DNA from 3 places in the Neptunomonas sp. XY-337 genome. Region 1 is predicted to be linked to each of the others. Evidence: predicted binding sites of a transcription regulator. Region 1 holds the regulator's gene; each other region holds the start of a gene.

Region 1 (7,141 bases):
GACATGGTGGCATCAACCGGATCATCCGGCACGCTAAACGGCAATTTAGTGATGATGACCTCTGTAAGGTAGTCCCCCGGGAGGTCCACACCCTCAGCGAACGACGCCAAACCAAATATAATACTCGGCGCATCATCATCCACACGTAGTTTATGTTGGCGAATAATCTCATTTTTGGTGAGATCCCCTTGCGCTAACACAAACCCTTTTAATCGTTCGGGCAACGCCTCTAGCACAGCGTACATCTGCCGCCACGAGCTGAATAATACCAGTGTTGCCCGTGCTTCGGGCAGGGTTTTATTCAAAAACCTGCTAACTTCTTCTTGATGCTCATCAGGCTTACCCGGATCACTGCTCATTGGCGGTATCATTAGGGTTGCCCGCTGCTGATAATCGAAGGGGCTTGGGAGCCTCTCGCAAGTAACATCCGCGGGAAGACCCAGCTCATCGATAATCCGGTCAAAGCGCCCTAACGCTGTCATCGTTGCTGATGTGAGCACCGCGCCAAACGCGTGCTTCCAGAGGTTTTCCTGCAGCGTCGCCGCAGCTGACACGGGGCTGCTTTGGCAATCAAAGTCGCGACCATCAAGCGATTCGCGCAGCGAGATCCAACGCGCCGTCGGTGCGCTACCTTCTGGGTCAGGTGTTGCGTAGCTTTTATTAAGTGCATAGATCGCTTGTGATCGCAGCCATATCTGGCCGACACGCGGATACCAGCGCTCAGCCACATCCTTGCTGATTTCGGGAACACCACCATCTAGCGCTTCTTTCAGTACATCCAAGATCTGCTCGGCCTTGAGCATCCACTTTTCGGTGGCAAACGCCATTTGTTTAGCTGTTTCGCTGAGCTTTTCAGGAATAAGCCCCTGCGGGAAACGGAAACGCTCAGGCACACTTTCTTGGCCATCAATCAACATCAGATGGAGCGTAGTGTTGAAGCCATCCAAAAAGCTCATCATATCAACACCCGGCTGGGCCATCTTTTCTAGATAGTTAGTGATAACGGGGTGATGATCTGTTTCGTCTAACAGTTGATTGAGCTGCTTTTCCGATCCTTTCAGCCACTTTTGCGTCGCCTTAATCCGCATACTGTAGGAAAAGTGGCCAATGGCCTTCGAGGCAAGGTGGTGTGCCTCATCGAAGATATAGATGCTGTTTTCTGGCTCAGGCAGAATAGCACCGCCGCCCAAGGAGAGATCAGCCAAAACCAAGTCGTGGTTGGCAACCACGATATCGGCTTTATCCATGGTGTCGCGCGACTTGTAGAACGGGCACACCGAAAAGTTGCTGCAACGGCGGTTGGTACAACGGGTGTGATCGCTAGTCAGCGGATACCATAGGGGCTCGTCTAGCTCTTGTTCTAAGCTGTCACGATCGCCATCCCATTCACCTGCGGCAAAGCGGTCTAGTAGCTGGCGATATAACGCGATGACACCGGCATCCAGCTTCTGATCAACCTCGTCCTCATACAGCGCCATCTGACCTAACTCATCTTGAGAGATCAGCAGTTTCTCCGCCTGTGAAATACAGAAGTAACGCCCTCGCCCCTTAGCCAGTACGTATGACACATAACCATCAACTAGCTTTGCAGCCTCTGGGAGGTCTTTATTGATCAACTGCTCCTGCAAGGCCACGGTGGCCGTTGAGATCACAAGCGATTTACTGCGTGCTTTCGCAATGGGGATGGCACTCAGCAAATAGGCCATCGTCTTGCCGGTGCCAGTACCGGCCTCGATCACGCACAGATGGTTTTCGCTGGTGCGCTCTTTCTTGTCGCCAAAGCTGATACCACCCAACGTACGCGCCACCGCCGCAATCATCATCTTTTGCCCATAACGGGGCTTCAAATCATGTTGCTGCAAGAAGGTGCGATAGCTTTGCTGGATGGTTTGTTTTAGATCGTCGCTTAACAAGAGAAAACTGCCCTATTTAATCGTGCGGCGATCATACCAATTTACTGGATATATAAACAGAGAAATGACTTTACTTGACTCACTTGCTGTATATAATCACAGATACTGTATATAAAAACAGGCACGATTATGAAGCTCACAAAAAGACAGTCAGAAGTTTTAGCATGTATCCGCGAACACATCGAAGCCACCGGATACCCGCCAACACGCGCCGATATTGCCAAGACACTCGGCTTCAAATCTGCCAATGCAGCAGAAGAACATTTAAAAGCGCTCGCCCGCAAAAACGCCATTGAAATCATCCCCGGCACCTCGCGTGGTATCCGCATTCCCGATCTTGAACAACCAGACCAAGGATTGCCGATTGTTGGCCGCGTAGCTGCGGGCTCTCCGGTGCTGGCGCAAGAGCATATAGAAGAGCATTGCACCATCTCATCCGACTTCTTTCATCCACCGGCGCACTATTTGCTGCGGGTCAAGGGCACGAGCATGAAAGATGTCGGCATTATGGATGGAGACCTCCTTGCTGTTCATCAATGCACCGAAGCAAGAGAAGGCCAAATCGTTGTCGCGCGTATTGGCGACGAAGTAACAGTGAAGCGCTTCCATCGCGAAAACCACATGGTCTATTTGATTGCAGAAAACCCTGAGTTTGAACCGATTGAAGTCGACCTACGCGAATCGGAGCTATCGATTGAAGGGCTAGGCGTTGGTGTTATACGCCAAGGAAGTGAGCCATGATGGAGCAGCTGCCGTTTATCATGAGCGAGGCGCGGGTTAAAAAACCTGCGCGCGTGGCGAATACTCAGATCCGCCGTAAACCCATCAAAGCAAAAAACGACACCCGCTACGGAAAAATTACGGAAATCATCACCGCAACAACCAACCTAGACGATGTACCATTTTTAATGCCATTGCTGGCACAACTCAGCGCTGATGATCGTTGGTTTGCTTGGATTGATCCACCAAAAGACCTGCCGAAAGAGATGCTGATTGAGGCAGGTATAGACCTAAACAAGGTGATCTTGCTTCACCCATCAACAAAAAACAGCGCACTCGATTTGGCGGCCAAAGCCCTTCGGGCTGGCACCTACCATGCAGTTATCAGTTGGCAAGGCGCTATTACAGAAAACGAGATTAGCGCGTTAGAAGCGTCGGCCACTGCGGGCAGAAGCCATGGAATTTTAGTGCGTACGCGCCGTACACACTAAAAGTCAGCGGGTCAATGGATGACCGATGGCATGGGAGGCTCGGATGCTTTCTCAACCTCTTCAGATAAATCAGACATAATCTGCGCACCTGCAACCAACATCAGCCGCGCAAGCTCTTCAGACTTTCCACTTAAGTTGGTTTTCACCTTCTCGGATATATTCAACGTCATCAGCGGTGTTTTTTCACCCGCTTTACGCATGACATAATCACCTGATTCGAGCTTTACAATCTCCAACACCGTTTCCGGCTGGTCTACATCACTACTATCCATTACCACTCTTGCATTCCGGCGCGTAGCCGCTCAACTAAACCTTGGAACTCACCAAACCAGCGTCGGTACTCGGCTAGTATGTCCGAATCCTCTGCGTGGTCTGGGTTTATTTGCATGACATGAATCTCAGATACGCTCACCGTATCGGAGGCGGCCTTACGCTCATCAGATGCGAGCCAACACGCATCATACGCAGCGAGCATCTTATGCAGCCAACTGCTTTCATTCGCCTCTAGATTGTGCAGCTCGGCACGCTCTGGCGATTCTTGGCCAGACGCTTCAAACTGCGCTTCTAGGTCGGCAATCGTGTTTACAGCTGCCGGACTAAAACGATACTTCTCTGCAATCTCGCGCAAGAACGCACCATAGGCGGACGCCAAGTGAAACAACACCGATTCGTTGTATGACTCAACCTCTGCATGCTGGCTCCAGCCGGTCGATTGATGAGCGCGCTCCAGTGCTTCTAGGTGCAACCGCACAAAATGTAATTTTTGGTTGGTTCTTGCTAAATATAGATCGCTCATCGTCTCTTCCTTTGCGTTACAGCGCCATCACTTTTTCTTCGCTTTAGCCTTAGGTTTCGGTTGCTCAACCACCCAAGCACCCTCTTGATAGAATGCACGCCAGCCGGTTGCTTTGCCATTGACCTCAGTCATCACATACTGCTCCTTTGTCTTGCGGCTATAACGTACGATCGTTGGATTACCCTCGGTATCGTGCGTTGGCGCGCTAAACAAGAACGCGTACTTTGGATCAATCTCGCTCTGGTGCGGTAGTAGCTCAGCAATTTTAGGCGCACGCGTCTCGCGGTTACGCGGGAACTGGCTCGCTGCCAAGAACAGACCTGATGCACCATCACGCAGGATGTAGGTATCTTCTACCTTTTCACAAGCCAGCTCTGGCATCGGCACTGGGTCCATTTTTGGTGGCGCAGGCTCACCATTTTTCAGCAGTTTACGCGTGTTCTTACACGCTTCATTAGTACAGCCGAAGAACTTACCAAAACGGCCATTCTTGAGCTGCATCTCGTTGCCGCATTTATCACACTCGATAGACGGACCATCATAGCCTTTGATGCGGAATTGCCCTTTTTCGATCTCATAGCCCGAGCAGTCGGGGTTATTGCCACACACATGGAGTTTGCGTGTTTCATCGATGAGATAACTATCCATCGCACTGTCGCAGATGTGGCAGCGGCGTTTGTTGATCAGGATGCGAGATTCCTCTTCATCATCACCATCTACGCTAACCACCTCATCGCCCGGCGTGAGATTAATAGTCGCCTTGCAACGCTCTTTAGGCGGCAAGTTATAGCCTGAACAGCCTAAGAACACCCCGGTACTGCCGGTACGGATCATCATATGGCGGCCACACTCTGGGCAGTCGATATCTGTATCCGTTGGCGTGTTAGGGCGCATTCCATCTTCACTGCTCTGCGCCTCTTCCAGCTTGCGGGTAAAGCCTGCGTAGAAGCGGTTCAGTAGCTCGCGCCATTCAGCCTCGCCGTGGGCGATATCATCAAGGGCATCTTCCATACGGGCTGTAAAGCTGTAGTCCATCAGATCGTTGAAGTTTTCGTTCAAACGCTCTGTCACGATATCGCCCATTTTACAGGCGTAGAAACGGCGGTTTTGGACTTCAACATAACCGCGATCCTGAATCGTCGAGATAATAGACGCATATGTCGATGGGCGGCCAATACCTCTTTTCTCAAGCTCTTTAACTAAGCTTGCTTCTGTGTAGCGAGCGGTTGGCTTAGTGAAATGCTGCTTCGGCTCAAGATCAGATAACGTGAGAATTTCGCCGGATTTCACATCCGGAAGGATGATATCTTCATCACCTTTGCCTTTGCTCGGCATCACTTTGGTGTAACCGTCAAAGCGCAGAATACGGCCCTTTGTGGTTAGCTCGTAATCGCCAGCCTTCACGGTAATTCGGGTACTGGTGTACTGAGCTGGCGTCATTTGGCACGCCAAGAACTGACGACGAATCAGGTCGTATAGGCGCTCTGCGTCGCGCTCCATGCCTTTTAGGCTGACCGGCTCAATAGAAACATCTGATGGGCGAATCGCCTCGTGGGCCTCTTGAGCGCCCTCTTTACTGCTATAACTGTTCGCTGTCTCTGGCAGGTACTTACTACCGAAGTTATCGCCAATATACTCACGGCAGGCCGCAACCGCTTCTGCACTAAGGTTGGTGGAATCGGTACGCATGTAGGTGATATAACCCGCCTCGTAGAGGCGCTGGGCCATCATCATGGTCTTTTTAACGCCAAAGCCCAAACGCGTGCTTGCAGCTTGCTGTAGCGTTGATGTGATGAACGGCGCAGATGGTTTGCTGCTGGTTGCGCGGTCGTCACGGCTGACCACTTCCAGTGTTGACTGGCGCAACTGCTCTAGATGCTGCTGTGTCTCTTGTTCAGAGGTTGGACGAAACGCCTTACCCGCGTTTTTGGCAACCTGCAGGCGCAGCGCATCTTTCTCTTGCGTTTCAGCACCGGCGTGTACTTCCCAGTACTCTTCTGGGATAAAGGCACGAATCTCTTTCTCGCGCTCAACAACCAGCTTTACAGCAACCGACTGTACTCGCCCAGCCGATAGGCCGCGAGCAATCTTTTCCCACAGTAAAGGCGAGAGCATGTAACCCACCACCCGATCCAAAAAGCGACGGGCTTGTTGAGCGTTAACATGGTGCATATCCAGCTCGCCTGGATCATCAAACGCTGCCGTGATAGCCTTTTTGGTGATCTCGTTAAAGACCACACGACGGTAGCGCTCATCATCACCACCAATCGCCTCGCGCAGGTGCCACGCGATCGCTTCCCCTTCGCGGTCCAAATCGGTCGCGAGATAGATAGTGTCGGCATCTTTTGCGAGCCGTTTTAGCTCATCAACAACCTTCTCTTTGCCCGGCAACACTTGATAGTGCGCTTCCCAATCTTTTTCTGGGTTAACGCCCATCCGTGCAATCAGCTGCTCTTTCGCCTTTTTGGCTTTATAGACAGCTTTCTCGTCGGGTGACATCTTACGCGTTAACGCCGCTTGTTTAGCACGAGCTTTAGGGTCGCTCTTTTGTGCACTGCCGCTGGTCGGCAGATCACGGATGTGGCCCACACTGGACTTAACTACATACTGGTTACCAAGGTACTTATTTATAGTCTTGGCTTTTGCGGGTGATTCCACAATTACGAGTGATTTTCCCATCGGGTCGATGTCCTCGGGCTAAACGGCGATACAAAAACAGCGAGCATATATAGGGGCTTAGCGCCCTTCGGTCAAGCAAGTCTGTCAAAAAACTGATTTACTATTATAATCTATGACCATTAAGTTACTTTTCAAGCGCTGGGACAGATTGAATAAAAAATACTTTTTATTCAACCACTTGTGATAGGTTATATCGTATATGTCTGAAGAAAATCTAATCTATCTGCTTATAATAGCCCTTATTGGCTCAATTGCTGTATCGGTGAGCTACTTTATTACCCGCCGAGAAACCAACGCGCGCAACGTTTCTAACCGCCTGCAATGGCTTGGCAAACAGACGCTACACTGCTTAGAAGCGATCAGTATGCTCAAAGCAGCAGGCTGTATGCCGGAACTGCTGGATAGGCTGAATCGCCATGCGTTACGCTATATCGAAGAGATCAGCACACTCGCGCCTGACTCAGACCTCATGACCCAAGTGAACGCCCAGAAAGAAACCGCCGACCGCATGACACAAGGGCAACGGGGCTTCACGAGTGATC
Region 2 (7,141 bases), on a different contig from region 1:
GGCGATATAAGGGCGATGGCTCCTCGCCACCTAGCTCAGCCAACTGCGCTAGCCAAACCTCACGCCCTTCGCGACGCTCTAACTGAGCGATAATCCAGCTCAGATAACTCTCATCCATGCCTAGTGCTTTACCCACATCACGAATGGCACTTTTGGCACGGTAGCTAATTACCGTGGCTGCCAGCCCTGCTCGTTCACGGCCATAGCGTTGGTAAATGTACTGAATCACCTCTTCACGGCGTTCATGCTCAAAATCCACATCGATATCGGGCGGCTCATCACGCTCTTTGGAGATAAAGCGCTCAATTAGCAAGCTAACCTCCCGCGGGTCTGCCTCGGTGATATGCAAGCAATAACATACCACTGAGTTCGCCGCTGAACCGCGCCCTTGGCAGAGGATGCCCTGCTGGCGAGCAAAGCGCACAATATCTTCAATCGTTAGAAAATAGTGTTCATAGCCCAGCTCAGCGATCAGGTGAAGTTCGCGCTCAATCTGCTGTGCAATGGCATCTGGTACCCCTTCAGGAAAGCGCAGTTGTTGGCCACGCAGCACTAAAGCGCGCAGATGTTCAGCAGCGCTGCGCCCTTCAGGCACAAGTTCAGCAGGGTATTCATAGCGCAGCTCAGAGAGCTCAAAGCAGCAGCGGGCGGCAATATCTACCGTGGAGGCCAGCATATCCGCCGGATATAGCGAGGTGAGCTTTTTAAACGAGCGTAGATGCTGCTCACCATTGGCTGCTAAAAGATAACCGGCTTGCTGGATAGACGTTTGTTCGCGGATAGCCGCTAATACATCGTGCAGCGGCTGACGTGCAGGGTTGTGCATCTCAACACGATTCCCACATACCAGCGGCACACCCAGCTGATTGGCAATACGGCACTGCTGCTGAAAACGCCACTGATCATCACCGCTCAGTAAACGGCTGACCATCCACCAAAGACGTTTGGGAAATAGCGTTTTCAGATGCGCCATACGCCGGCGCGCGCTGTTTAAGTCATCACCTGCCAAGTAGAGTAAGAGGCAGTCAGATTGGTGAACAAAATCATCCCAGGTGACCTGATATTTACCTTTCTCTGCACGGCGCCTCGCTTGCGTGATCAGTTCGCATAGCTGCCCGTAGCCGCGCCGGTTACATGCCAGCAAAATCACTTGCTCATCATCGAGGCGAAAGACACTGCCAATAATGAGTTTAATCTGCTGTGCTTTGGCTTCCTCCCACGCCCTTACCACACCTGCGACAGAGCACTCATCGGTCAAGGCAAGCGCTTGATAACCCAACTCAGCCGCCCGTGCGACCAGCTCCTCAGGGTGGGAGGCACCACGCAGAAAGCTAAAATTGCTCAGCACATGCAGTTCAGCATAGGGAAATGGCGCCACCACTAGCCAAACCACCCATGCAGATACCATTGGCGGTTCGCATCACGGAAGATCCACCCCAAACGTCCATCGGGGCTGCGGGCGATGTAGTAATCACGCCGGACGGGCAAAGTATCCCACCAGCCTCCCACAATACGCTCAGGGCCACATAATGGCTGCCACTGGGTGATCTCTGCTGCCGCTAAGTCTGCGGGTTTGGGCAGCAACCAGTGCGGCCTAGCCCCTGAAGGGGGAAGGTGGACCTCTTTGCAACGGCTGTCGGGTAGCACCCAACGATAGCTCTTTTCAGGGCGGTGATCTGCCACCATCACCATCCGTTGCACAGCATCAATCCCTAAACGGGTTTGTAGTTTACTCACCAAGTGCTCAGGGGTATCCACTGCGGCGGCTGAATTAAACAGGTCAGTTGTCATCACCTCGAGTGGTGCCAAACCCTGTGCACGCAGGGTGATCTCGATAACCGGCTGGGTTAAACGTACCCGCTCTAGGCGCAGTTCCCACAACGACATCCACACAGACGCTTGCAACTCCGCACGGCTATGCCGCACTTGAAGTTCCTGAGTCTCAAGGTCACGCAGGCGCAATGTGAGTGTAGTCTCTTGCGCAGATAACTGACATTGGCGTAGATACCCCTCCATCTCGGCAAGCAGGCGTCGCAGCGGAAAGCGCAAACCACCGCTATGCTCAAGCTCATGGGGCAAGATAAGATGGCGGGTGAAATGCTTCGGTGGCGTAAAGTAGCGCGGTGGATCTGGCTGTTCACCAAACAGCTGCGCCAGATAGCGCGGTAGCGTTTTACCAAAACGCCGTGTTAATGCATCGCTTGGCAGCGCGCGCAATTGCTTCACATGTTGAATACCCATCCCTTCTAAGCGCTGTACCACCTTCTGCTCAAGATTCAATCCACGAATGGGTAAGCGCTCAAGGCGTGTACAATGCGCGCTTGCCTCTTCAGCGGTAAAACCTCCTGTTTCAGCCAACACTTTAGCCGCTAAAGGTGTATGCCCTGTGGCGATCTCCGCACTCCAGTGCAGCGTATCCAACGCACTGTGCAGCTGTGCTAAGTAGGGCGATAAACCACCAAAATAGTGCAGCATTGAACCGGCCTCTAGCAAAAGGCCATAGGGCGGATAGAGGCTAATTTGCGCACTAAACCGCCCGGCCCACATGGCAAGTGCCTCTAAGCTACTCGGCTCTTGCTCAGGGTGACGCGTATAACAACGTAGCTCTGGCGCTAAGCTGTAGGCGGTCGCTATTGCCATCCCAGCAGAGACGCCCTGCGCCGTCGCTGCCGCATTACACAGCAACACGTGGGTACCGCGTTCATCTAGCAGTGCTGCCGCTTGCGAACATGCTTGATCGGTATAGTGCGCCTCCAGCGGGAGTAGCGGAAAGTGCAGGTAACACCACAGTGACCCAGCCATCGTGCTAACCTACTGCATGAAGTGTGGGTACAGCCTGTAGCGCGGGCAAGAGCTGATCTTCGCCCACCGCAAGGTTGATCTCTGGTTGTGCCCAACCGCCTTTGCGCTTGAGTAGCGTTAACGAAATACCCTGCGAAGCCGGCTCCAGCTGTAAACGGTAGGGTGCGGCAGAGCTTTGTTCACGCGCAGCCCAAGGACGCAATAAAAAGCCGAGTGTACCGGTCTCATTTGCCGCCACTTGTAATCGGCGCACCATTTTTTCCTGCCCTGAGGGGAGCCAACCGAGTACCGCACTACAGCAGCCGCTTTTCAGGGCCTGCTCGAGTACCCAACCGGTTTCTTTAAGTTGACGTGTATGCACCACGAGAATGTGATCAAGATTCAGCCCCGAAGCACGCAGTGCCGGCGCATAAGGCAACCATGGAGGATCCACCCAGAGCAGCCATTTTTCAGGCGTTTGGCGTTCTAACAGCAGCGGCAGCAAGAGCCGTAACTCGCCGCAGCCGGGTTGCTGACATAGCAACTCCACCAAGTTCCCTAGCTGCCAGCCGCCACCTAGCTGCTGATCCAACTGCTGAAAGCCAGTACTCACAAAGTTATCCACCGATGCTTGCTGGCCTTGCCATAGCACGCCGGAGTGGATCATTTGATTGAGCGATGTTGTACCCATAACGCACCAACAAATACTGTTTATTTATACAGTATTTTTATGCAGTTTAAGGCAAAGTGCAAGCCGGGGATGCAAAGATCGTTGCTACAGGCTGTCATACGCTCCCTGTTGATCAGGGTAAAAGCGCTTATGAAATAACACACCCTGTGGTGGCATCCGCTTCATCTGCAAAGCTTTTCGCGATCTCTAACACCTCTTCGATGGAGGCTTCTAACGCTGCCACACAAGCAGGATCAAACTGTATGCCACTCTCTTGGCGCAAGAATGCAAGGGCATCTTCGCTCGACCAAGCTGCTTTGTAGGGGCGCTCGCTAGTCAGTGCGTCGTAGACATCTGCCACACGTACAATGCGCGCTTCTAAAGGGATCGCCTCCGCAACCAACTGGCATGGATAACCTGAGCCATCCCAGTTTTCATGATGCAGATGCACAATATGGCGCAAAATTTGGCTGTAGCTTTTCTCTTCCAAGCGCAGGTTTGTGAGTGCTTGATCGATAATTTCGAGCCCCCGCACCGTATGCTCCTTCATGGTGGTGTACTCCTCTTCCGTGAGCGGCCCGGCCTTCAGCAAGATGCTGTCTGGAATGGCAATTTTGCCGATGTCATGCAGGGGCGCAAAGGTGAATATATCCTCGATATACTCATCACTAAGGGGCGTATCCCGTGCTAACTTACGCGCAATCACTCGGCTATAACGCGCCATACGTTCAAGGTGCTGGCCGGTTTCGTTATCCCTTAGAGAAGCGACATCTTTCAGTGTTTTAGCGGTACCAATAACACCCTGTACGGCATAGCTCTCTGCGATTAATACCACCTCCATAAGTTTGGCGATCACATCTAACTGAGTACGAATCACCACCGAGGAGAAGCGTTTAGGCATCGAGGAAGCAAAGAAGAGCAGCCCCAGAAAGCGTTTCTGATCAAAGATCGGTACGGCATAGCTACTTTTGATACCCAGCTTCAGTAACCGTTGGGCGCTATCACTGTGTGGCAGCTCGTCTAGCTCGCGAATCAAGCGCGCTGCGGGGTCCTGCATGAGCGGGTAGAGCGGGTTGTCAGCCGTCATCTTAGCCTCATGGTGCGACATGGGCTCCTCTGCACCCGCGGTTGTTAAATACGCTTTCAGCGTGTTTGTTTGTGCTTCGTAGCCCACAAAGTTAATGCGCACAATATCGCGGTAACGTCCCTGCACAACATTCAAAACCGCTTCCAAATTACGATTTAACGAGTTATTGACGCTCAATGCACCAAATGCGGATGGAAGGTGTTGATAAGCTAACCGAGCCATACTCTGTCTAAAACCTCAAAGGCAGATACTAATAAGCTAAACGGACTCACACAGCCCATGAAAGGGCAGAATCTCACGCTAACTACGGAATAGGTGTTAATTTAAAAATGGCAGATGTTGGCCCGTCACTACTAAACAGAATTCTCCCATCGGGCAATGCCAGCAGATCCACAGGCCGCGCCCAACGCTGCCCATCATCTAACTGAAAGCCCGAAACAATATCCTGCTGCGTAATAACAGCACCATCTTCTAGATGTAAGGCAGTTATTTTTGGGGGCCGTCGGCTTGCAGCAGAGCCTGTTGCATCCACCGCCCAAGAGCCATGAAACGCCACCAGCAATTGACCGCTCAGGCTCCCATAAACAGACTGCTCTGGAACAAAGTCGAGGCCCAGCGGTGCTTGTCGTGCGGGAAAGGTTGTAACAGGGTGTTCCACCTGATCTTTACGCTGAGGCGGCTGCGAGCGCTGACAACGATCACGAAACACCTGCTCGCCATCATATTGATACCATGGCATACCATGAAAAGAGCCTGCAGAGAGCGCAACAAGTTGTTCCGGGGGCTGTTCAAAGCCCAGATGATCAGGGCCATTATTGGTTGCATAGAGCCGCTGCTCATGTGGCGACCACGCTAAGCCTACCGGGTTGCGTAACCCGCTTGAGAACACGTCAGCTTGCCAGCGGCCTGCTTTTTTCTGCAAGCGCCAAACGCCGCCACGGCGTTCATTAAATGCATAGGTCTCACTCAGGTATTGGTTCGAGCAATTACCACTGATACCAATACTGACATAAAGGCTGCCATCAGGTCCGGCTACCAGCGTACGTGAGCTATGCCCACCACTCGCGGGCATCGCAAATACCTTTTCTATCGCTTCGAGCCGATTTTCCTGGCGGTTGAGCTGGGTACGATAAACACCTTCACTAGAGGCCACCCAAAGCGCATTTTCATGCCAAAGCACGCTATGGGGGTAACGAAACTGCGGCGTGATACGCTGCGCCTTATAATCCGGAGGCGTTAAGCGATAGATAGCACCGGCACCTGAGCCGACTAAGACTTCACCAGCAACTTCACCATGCGATAGCATCCGCGGGCTAGGTATATCTGTGCTAAACACCGATAGCTGATAGCCTTGCGGGACGGTTACCGTAAACCGCTCTGTGCCCAACACCAAGGTCTGCTGGTAGGTATCTATCGTAGAGCCTGCCGCTGACAGGGTTGATGATAATATAAGGACGTTCCCTGCTATCCACCTCTTATGCTTATGCATTGACTGATCTCCCACACGACATCCTTGCGCGTTGTGTACTCTCATGCCGAGTGGCAGTTGTATTACAAGGTTAACTCGGCTCTGAATAAATGTATGTTTTTACCATCAGTTCTGTTTATAAGTGTAGCGGCTAATGCAAAAAAAAAGCACACTAAGTGTGTGCTTTCTTCGATTTTAGACAGCTGAGTTATTGGGCAGTCCAGCCACCATCAACAGGCATAGTGACACCCGTGATAGATGCAGCAGCATCACCAGCCAAAAAGGTCACTACGGCGGCCACTTGTTCAACCGTTACAAACTGCTTCGTTGGCTGCGCTTTAAGCATGACATCCTGCTTAACTTGCTCTTCAGTAATGCCACGCGCCCGAGCAGTATCGCCAACCTGCTTTTCCACTAACGGCGTCCAAACGTAACCCGGAGCCACGGCATTGACAGTGATTCCCTGCTCTGCAACTTCTAAGGCCACCGTTTTTGTTAAACCTGCGATACCATGCTTGGCTGCCACGTAAGCTGATTTATATGGCGACGCTACCAACGCATGAGCCGATGCTGTGTTGATAATACGGCCCCAGCCCTTCTCTTTCATGCCTGGCAGCACAGCCTTCGTGGTATGGAAGGCCGACGTCAGGTTGATACCAATAATGGCGTCCCACTTCTCTTCAGGGAACTCATCAACCGGCGATACGAACTGGATACCGGCGTTATTAACCAGAATATCCACCGAACCAAACTGCGCTTGAGCTTCTTGGACCATCGCTTGAATTTCATTTGCTTTGAGCATGTTAGCTGGCGAAAAAAGCGCTTTCACGCCGAAGTCCGCTTCAATAGAAGCGCGGATCGCTTCGTTCTCAGCAGGGTCGCCCAAGCCGTTGATCATGACATTCGCACCCTGCTCCGCCAACGCGCGCGCCATCGCCAAACCAATACCTGATGTTGATCCTGTAACCAGTGCATTTTTACCTTTTAACATGCTCAAAAGCTCCCCTTTTCGATCCTAAAATGGCACATCTATCTACATGCCGACAGTCCTTCCACCGTACCACTTTTTTGCACTGCAAAAAACTGATTGCATACCGCTACCCTACTAAAAGTAGCAACACTCCAGGCAGTACGC
Region 3 (7,141 bases), on a different contig from region 1:
CCAGGTGTTTGTTCAGGGCCATCTGTGCCGGCTTCGTTAATAGGCTCACCCGCTAGTGGGCCGAGTGTCACAGTGGAGCTCACAATGCTATTGGCAGGGATATTACCAACCGGTGCGCTGATCTCTTCACCGTGATCATGCACATCGATATCGCTGTTGCCCGAAACTGGCGAAGACTCTTGCAAACCGGCATTGGTGATCGAGACACCGCTTGCAAATAGGCCAGCAGGTTTCGCAGCCGCTGGAATAACAACGCGATAGTCACCTGCACTCAGGTTAGGGAACAAGTAGTGGCCCGTGCTGTTGGTTGTTGCTGTTGCGAGGGCAGTGCCAGAGCCATCAGCGGCCCATAGTTCAACAGTAATACCGGCCAGCCCTGTGCTGCTCTCAGCTGCATTACCAACGCCATCGTTGTCGATGCTATCTGCGTTGCTATCCAACCAAACACGGTTACCAATACTAAAGATCGCAGGGTTTGCGAAATAGCCTTGGTCGATGTCCAGACGGTCTTCACCGCTTGCTAGCGTAATGCCTGTTACTTCAAACATGGTGCCATTTTGAGCACCGTCTGAGTCGTTGCCATCGCTCGTACTGTCTTGTGGAGAGCCAGTCATACCATTTGGAATACCAAAGCGTACGATATAGCGCTCACCGCCACTTGTCGGCGTCAGACCCGAGAAGTGGTAGTAGCCTGGTAGACCTGTAACGGGGTGGTTAATGGTGTTGGTATCAACAACAAGTACTTCGTCACCATCATTAGGAATACCGTTCGGGTCACGGAAGAGTTGTACCAGTACATCATTGATGCCGTTGCTACGCTCGTCATTGTCTTGTACGCCATCTTCGTTCGTGTCGTGCCAAACGAAATCGCCCAGCGCAGCGGTGCCTGCTGGAATCGGCTGTACCACAATACCTACACGCGTTGGCGCAGAGGCGTTAGCTAGGTTGATATCGGCCTCTTCATAGCTGTAGCCAAATGTGTTCCAAGCGATGTTTGAGCACGAAGAGTTGGCTGCGGCTGGGCAGTCGGTGATTGGTGCATCAGCGATCCCAAACTGGGAGTACTCAAATACCAGTGTTTCACCCGGTGGCAGTTCGTAGCTCGTTGGGTAAACGATACGGAACGCATGAACTCGGCTAGGTATGTTGGGCAAAACATCGGACCATTCACCCGGTGCTCCCGCCGCTGGAATGACAGCTTCGCTGGAGAGCGGTGTGCCGTCCGGTAGTGTTGTCATTGGGTTACAGCCAGCTGCATTAACAATATTCGCTCGGCAAGGATTAATTGCTTGTGTGTAGTAGACCTTAGTGCCCGCGGGCGCTGAAGAGAGGTCAATATCTTTCACGAAGTTAGGGTCCCAGGTACTATCTAAAGCTGCACCTGTACCGACACCTGTATTTGAGGTGCCATCTGGGCTGATATCTGGACCAAACGGCATGATGTCGATTAGCTCGATGTTATCCAGCGGAATATTTGCCGTGTTTTCCACTTCTAAACGCCAGAAAACGCCACCTTCATGGTGAGTACGGCCAACATTGTTTGGCTCATCCGCATTGTATAACCATGTGTTATCCAAAGAGCCGCGTACCGCTTTTCGGGAGATAACATTGGTAACACGTTGCACAGTAAATGAGCGGCTGCCGGCATGACAGAGCTGGCTTGCATCAGCTGTACCTGTGGCTCCATCAAGTGTGCCTGTTAGTGTGTCTGCAACAAAACCGCCCGATACTGAACACTGCTCGGTACCGCGTGTTTCGGTGTTACTAGAACCAAGGAAGGCCACATTGTTGGTCACACTGCCCGCTGGCGTAGTTGGGCCAACGGTGGATACCAGGTTATAAGTGACGGTTTCTCCGCGGCTGAGAGTACAGCTCTTACCCGTCCAATCCCAAATGACTAGAGTTCGGCCAGTGCTGTTGTAGTCGTTGATGACATTAATATCGGGTGGTGTTGCACAGCTTGCAGGGGCTGAACCTACGATGGTTGAACTGACATAGCTCATATCGGTTGGTAGCAGGTCTGCAAAGACTGGGTCGGTTAAGTCCGCCTGCTCCGGAGCAGACGAGTAGTTACCACTGTTGGTCATCGCGATTTCAAACGTTGCGTTATTCCCAGGCGTTATGACACCAGATGGGTTTTGCGTTTTGATCGCATCAGGTGCAATGGTTTGGTTTGCAGCAGGGTCACGCAGTGTAATGGTGCGGGATGGTGTTTGCTGCGGAGCGACATCACCGCCGTTCGCACCATCGATGGTTGCGGTATTTGTGATAGGTGCAGGCATGGTGATGGTGCTTCCATCGATACCTGGGTTGATCACATCACAAGCGATGGTGACTGAACGGCTATTACTGCCTGTAAATGGCACGGAAGGCGAACCCGCGCTACCGAATGCTGCGCTAAAACTAATCAGCGTTTCACCTACTGAAAAGGTAATGTCGCCGCTTGAATAGGTGTGTGTGCTACCTGCGTCGGCTTCGGTATCGGTGCGGTCGCTAACGCCATCCCCGTTAGTATCAATGTTGAGGATATAGGTATCAGCATTGCGCACGTCGAGTGTGGTGACATCGCATTGGTTTGGAATAGTGTCTGCAATCGTCATCCCCAAGGGGATGTTACCGTTGTTGCGCCCAGTGATGGTGTAGCTCATCGTCTGGTTAGGGTTAACGAACTGATCGGAGGCGCTTTTCGATGCTGAAATAGACGGATTTGGGTTGTCTAGGGTGATAACAGCATCATCTGACAGTGTTGTCGCGGGCGTACTGTTGATCTCGTAGTCGAGGGTGGCGGTATTGGTTTTGCTAGCCCCGGTTGTGTTGGTGCCGCCTGATGGATAGTTAACGACAACATCGATATTTTGGCAGCTGGATAAACTGATGATCTCCCACGTGAGCGGGTCACCTGCGGTGCCTGTACCGCTATTTGGCGCAACAGATGCTGAAACAAAGTTTGCGCCGTCCGGTAGTGTATCTTCGATCACTAGGTTTTCAGGCGTAATAAAACCGATGTTATCGCTGCTTGGACAAACGCGAATGCGGTAGCTGGTATCGTACGTGATGGCACCTTCAGAAAGCACGGATTTGACGATAGATGTCTCATCCGTTGCTGATGCTGTGATCGGGTCGCTGGTGCTGGTACGAGGCGCTGGATCACTACAGCCGGGATCTGCTGCGCTATCACATTCGGCGGTGATCGTTGCATCGTTGGTGACCGAACGCCCATCTGGAGTGCTACCTGGTTCAAAGCGGGTCTCTAGTGTGAGAGAGCCCGAATCACCTGCCGTGATACGGCTGTTAAACACGAAGTGAAGCGTAGATCCGGCTGCCACCGGTGAAGAGGTACTGACACCGGGTTGGGAGCAGCTGGAAAAGTCGGGTAATGGCGCCAGAGGTGCCTGTACACACACCTTGGCAAGCTTGCCATCAGATGATGGCAATGCCGTTGCTTGAACATACTCAGGCAGCGTGTCAGCGATACGCATATTCAAGCAGTCGTCAGCAGGGCTAACAGAACCAGGGCAACTCCATGCCATGTTATAAGCAAAGATCTCACCCGAGTCGATTGGATTGGAAGCAGCGTTAAGGCTTTTAACAACGTTGGTGTTTGTTACAGCCATCCCGTGAGGGACATAGAGTGCCGCAGACAGAGCAAAATACAGAGGTTTTAATTTTACTGAGCTCATATGGTCACTTTTTATTGGGTTTATTAGTGTTTATTAATTCGGCAAAACGAATTTAAACTTGAGGTGAAAAGTGTGAGATTCAGTATAGAAGAGGATTTTAAATAAAATGCTTGTTTGTTGTTTATATTGATTTTTGTTCGAAAGTTTCTGCTTTTTTGAATATATTTTTTTCTGTTAATCTTTTGTTAATTTTAAATTGTGCGGACGACTTCTTTGTTTATATAAAACTGTCTTTTAAAGGAGTCTTTTTTTGTTTCGAGGTGGGGCAAGAGAGATATTCGGATAAAAAGAGCCTCCGCGCATGAGCGCGGAGGATGTGGGCTTATTTGCCGCAGTTTTGGATAAATGTCTTGATGGTTGGTGCCACTTCTTCGCGGAAGCGACGTCCGTTGAAAATGCCATAGTGGCCAACCTCGGGTTGAACATAATGTTGGCGTTGCTTTTCTGGTAGACCGCTCAATACATCATGTGCCGCTTTGGTTTGTCCTTTACCTGTGATGTCGTCATCCTCACCTTCAATGGTGAGTAGTGAAGGAAAAGTGACTTTACTCGTATCGATGAGTTTATCTTCGAACGTCATTTCGCCCTTAGGAAGACGATGTTCCAGAAATACGCGTCTAATCGTATCTAGATAAAATTCAGCGGGCAGGTCCATCACCGCGAGATATTCGTTATAGAAGCTACGGTGTGCTTCAGCGCTATCACCATCGCCTTTGATTAAGTCACCGAAGAACTTAAAGTGCTTACGAACATGGCTGTCGATATTCATGCTCATAAAGCCAGATAGTTGAATAAAGCCTGGATATACCTTTTGGCCTGCCCCTGGGAAGTCGCCCGGAACGGTGCAGATGACGTTATTTTCAAACCACTCTAAGTCTTTGCCTGACGCGTAATCGTTGACCTCGGTTGGGTTAACGCGGGTATCGATTGGTCCGCCCATTAAGATCAGCGAACGTGGTTGGTTTGGATTGTCTCGCTCAGCCATCACTGTGGTAGCGACAATTGCTGGCACACTTGGCTGGCACACGGCGATTAAGTGTGTGTCAGGGCCAAGGTGATCTAAGAACTCAATAAGATAACGAACATAGTCATCAAAGCTAAAGCCGCCTTCGCGCAGCGGTACGTCACGAGCATTTTGCCAGTCGGTAATGTATACCTCGTGATCTGGTAAAAATTGCTCAACTGTGCCACGTAGCAACGTTGCATAGTGCCCTGACATCGGGGCTGCGATGAGCACTTTGGGCTGCTTGTATTTGCCAGCGCGACGGAAGTGCAACAGATCACAGAAGGGTAGTGAATGAACCACCTCTTCACGGACACGCACGGTTTCACCATTGATAGTCGTTTCATTTAAGCCAAATGCAGGCTTTTCATAGTTATCGGTCAGTCGTTCGATCAGCTCAAGCGTGGCTAGCGTTGTGCGCGTTGCCGAGCTAAATGTAAACGGAAGCATCCAAGGAAGCTTGAGTTGTTTTTTCCATGCCTGCGCCCAAAGATGGATCGGCTGAACGGATTGATTCATGGCATGGTGCACTTGATACAGCATAGAAGAATCCTCACCAGTGTTGGTTTAGTCAGGCCAAAGCATAGGAACAACAACGCAGGCCATTTTTTTTGCGGTGCACAATTTTTGATTATTTTATAGGCACACGAGGTGGCCTTGCAAATAGAAATAGCACAGCATTTAGGGCCCGGCCAATGGCCGTTAGTCTAAGTCTTTTATTTACTTAGATATTTTGTTAATTAACTAGTTGACCTGTAAGTGATTTATTTTGCTGCAATGCACAATGATTTGCTAAGCGATGATAACGCAAACGGCACCAGCCACAATCAGCCCTAACCCTAAGAGATCGCGAGGGGCGAGTGCGTCCTTAAAAAAACGTGCTGATATTAGGAGGGTAAATAGCACTTCAACCTGCCCCAGCGTTTTGACCAATGCAACCGTTTCTAAGCTCATAGCGGTAAACCAACCTAGAGAGCCTAAACAACTGCATAAACTGATCAAAAATGTCTTCTTGGGGCGCTGATAAAGCGCGTGTAACGTTTCAGGCTCACGCCAGCCGATCCAAGCTAGCAGCATTAATGTTTGCAGCGAAATCACCGCGACTAGCACCCATGCAGCCCCGTGTGGAAAAGGCAAAGCAAGTATCAGGCTGGCCTCACGGACCCATAATGTGGTCAGTGCAAACGCAAGGCCGCTGCCAACACCGAGCAGCACGGTACGCCATGAGAGCGTTTTAAAAGAACCCGCCGCGCTCATCAGCCACACCGCAATACCCCCAACAATAACGCCAACCCATGCCAGCATATTTAAGGGGGCGGCAAAGAATAGCGCCCCGAGTGTGGCAGCGATAATTGCTTCGCTTTTTGCCAGCCCAACACCAATAGCATAATTACGTAACTGGAACAGTTTCACCATGAGTGCGGTGGCCACGATTTGTGACACGCTAGCGAGTATGACCATCACGCTAAGCTTGGTGGTGACGGTGGGTAGCGGGGCCGGCGATACTTGATACAGCATAACCAAATACAATACAGCCAGTGGGCTTGCGTAGATAAAACGGGCGAGCGTTACGCCCGCAGTGCTCACCTCTTTACTTAATTGGCTTTGAAAGGCGTTACGCCAAGACTGCATAAACGCTGCAAAGAGCGTAAAAGGGATCCACAAACCCATGGTGTCTCTCGCGTTTCAGGTCTATTTAAAGAGGGAGCGGCGAGCACCCGGTTTCTTCGCAGGCTTAGTATCAGCCGCTGGCTTTTGGCGGGTTGGCTTGTTGGCGCTCTGGGCTTTTCCCTTTGCTGCTGGTTTGTTAGCCGCTTTATGAGGTTTAGGGCGCCGATTTTTTTGGCCTCGGCGCGGGGCAGGGGGAGCTGATTGCATCACCAGCTTACCGTTTTCGACCAGCGGAACGGGTTGCAGCGGTATCTGTTTGCCAATCAATTGGCCGATATCCGCCCACAGTGCTTTTTCATCAGGTGAGCAAAACGAGAACGCGATGCCCGTTTGTCCTGCACGTCCAGTGCGCCCAATACGGTGGACATAGGCTTCGGCTTGCTGCGGAATATCGTAATTGATAACCCGGGGTAGTCCCTCAATATCAAGCCCTCGCGCCGCTACATCCGTTGCAATCAAAGCGGTGGCTTCACCGGCTGTAAATGCAGCGAGCGCTGCACTGCGCTCTCGTTGATTTTTATCTCCGTGGATGGAAACGGCATTGATTCCCTCTTTTTGCAGGGCTTGTGACACTTGTTCGGCACGGCGTTTAGTGCGAGCAAAAACTAAGGTTTGCTGCCAGCCACAGCCCGTAATCAGGTAGCTCAGAATGTCGGTTTTGTCGCGATTGTCGATAGCAAATGCGTGCTGGGTGACCTTTTTGCTGGTGGCATTACGCGGCGCAACACTGACCCGCTCGGGAGCATTCAAGAGCCCGTCGGTGAGCTTTTCGACCGCAGGTGTGAAG

What was found. The regulator LexA, encoded in region 1, represses DNA repair genes until DNA is damaged. The targets are predictions, from matches to a motif close to TACTGTNTANNTANACAGTA.
Region 2: the regulator LexA is predicted to act here: its motif matches at 3,487-3,506, upstream of imuA (translesion DNA synthesis-associated protein ImuA).
Region 3: the regulator LexA is predicted to act here: its motif matches at 3,705-3,724, upstream of E4L36_RS15295 (SdrD B-like domain-containing protein).

The regions. Positions count from the first base shown of each region.
Region 1 covers NZ_SPLL01000006.1:288,680-295,820, reverse strand. Annotated here, with positions in the region: gene dinG (ATP-dependent DNA helicase DinG) at 1-1,913, opposite strand, end outside; gene lexA (transcriptional repressor LexA) at 2,040-2,654, shown strand; gene E4L36_RS14765 (SulA-like leucine-rich domain-containing protein) at 2,651-3,124, shown strand; gene E4L36_RS14760 (ABC transporter ATP-binding protein) at 3,136-3,396, opposite strand; gene E4L36_RS14755 (DUF6586 family protein) at 3,396-3,920, opposite strand; gene topA (type I DNA topoisomerase) at 3,948-6,599, opposite strand; gene E4L36_RS14745 (DNA topoisomerase I) at 6,799-7,141, shown strand, end outside.
Region 2 covers NZ_SPLL01000003.1:568,568-575,708, forward strand. Annotated here, with positions in the region: gene E4L36_RS09845 (error-prone DNA polymerase) at 1-1,408, opposite strand, end outside; gene E4L36_RS09850 (DNA polymerase Y family protein) at 1,381-2,802, opposite strand; gene imuA (translesion DNA synthesis-associated protein ImuA) at 2,807-3,472, opposite strand; gene E4L36_RS09860 (HD domain-containing phosphohydrolase) at 3,600-4,760, opposite strand; gene E4L36_RS09865 (PQQ-dependent sugar dehydrogenase) at 4,843-6,027, opposite strand; gene E4L36_RS09870 (3-hydroxybutyrate dehydrogenase) at 6,215-6,997, opposite strand.
Region 3 covers NZ_SPLL01000007.1:99,466-106,606, forward strand. Annotated here, with positions in the region: gene E4L36_RS15295 (SdrD B-like domain-containing protein) at 1-3,680, opposite strand, end outside; gene phaZ (polyhydroxyalkanoate depolymerase) at 4,003-5,226, opposite strand; gene E4L36_RS15305 (DMT family transporter) at 5,476-6,354, opposite strand; gene E4L36_RS15310 (DEAD/DEAH box helicase) at 6,376-7,141, opposite strand, start outside.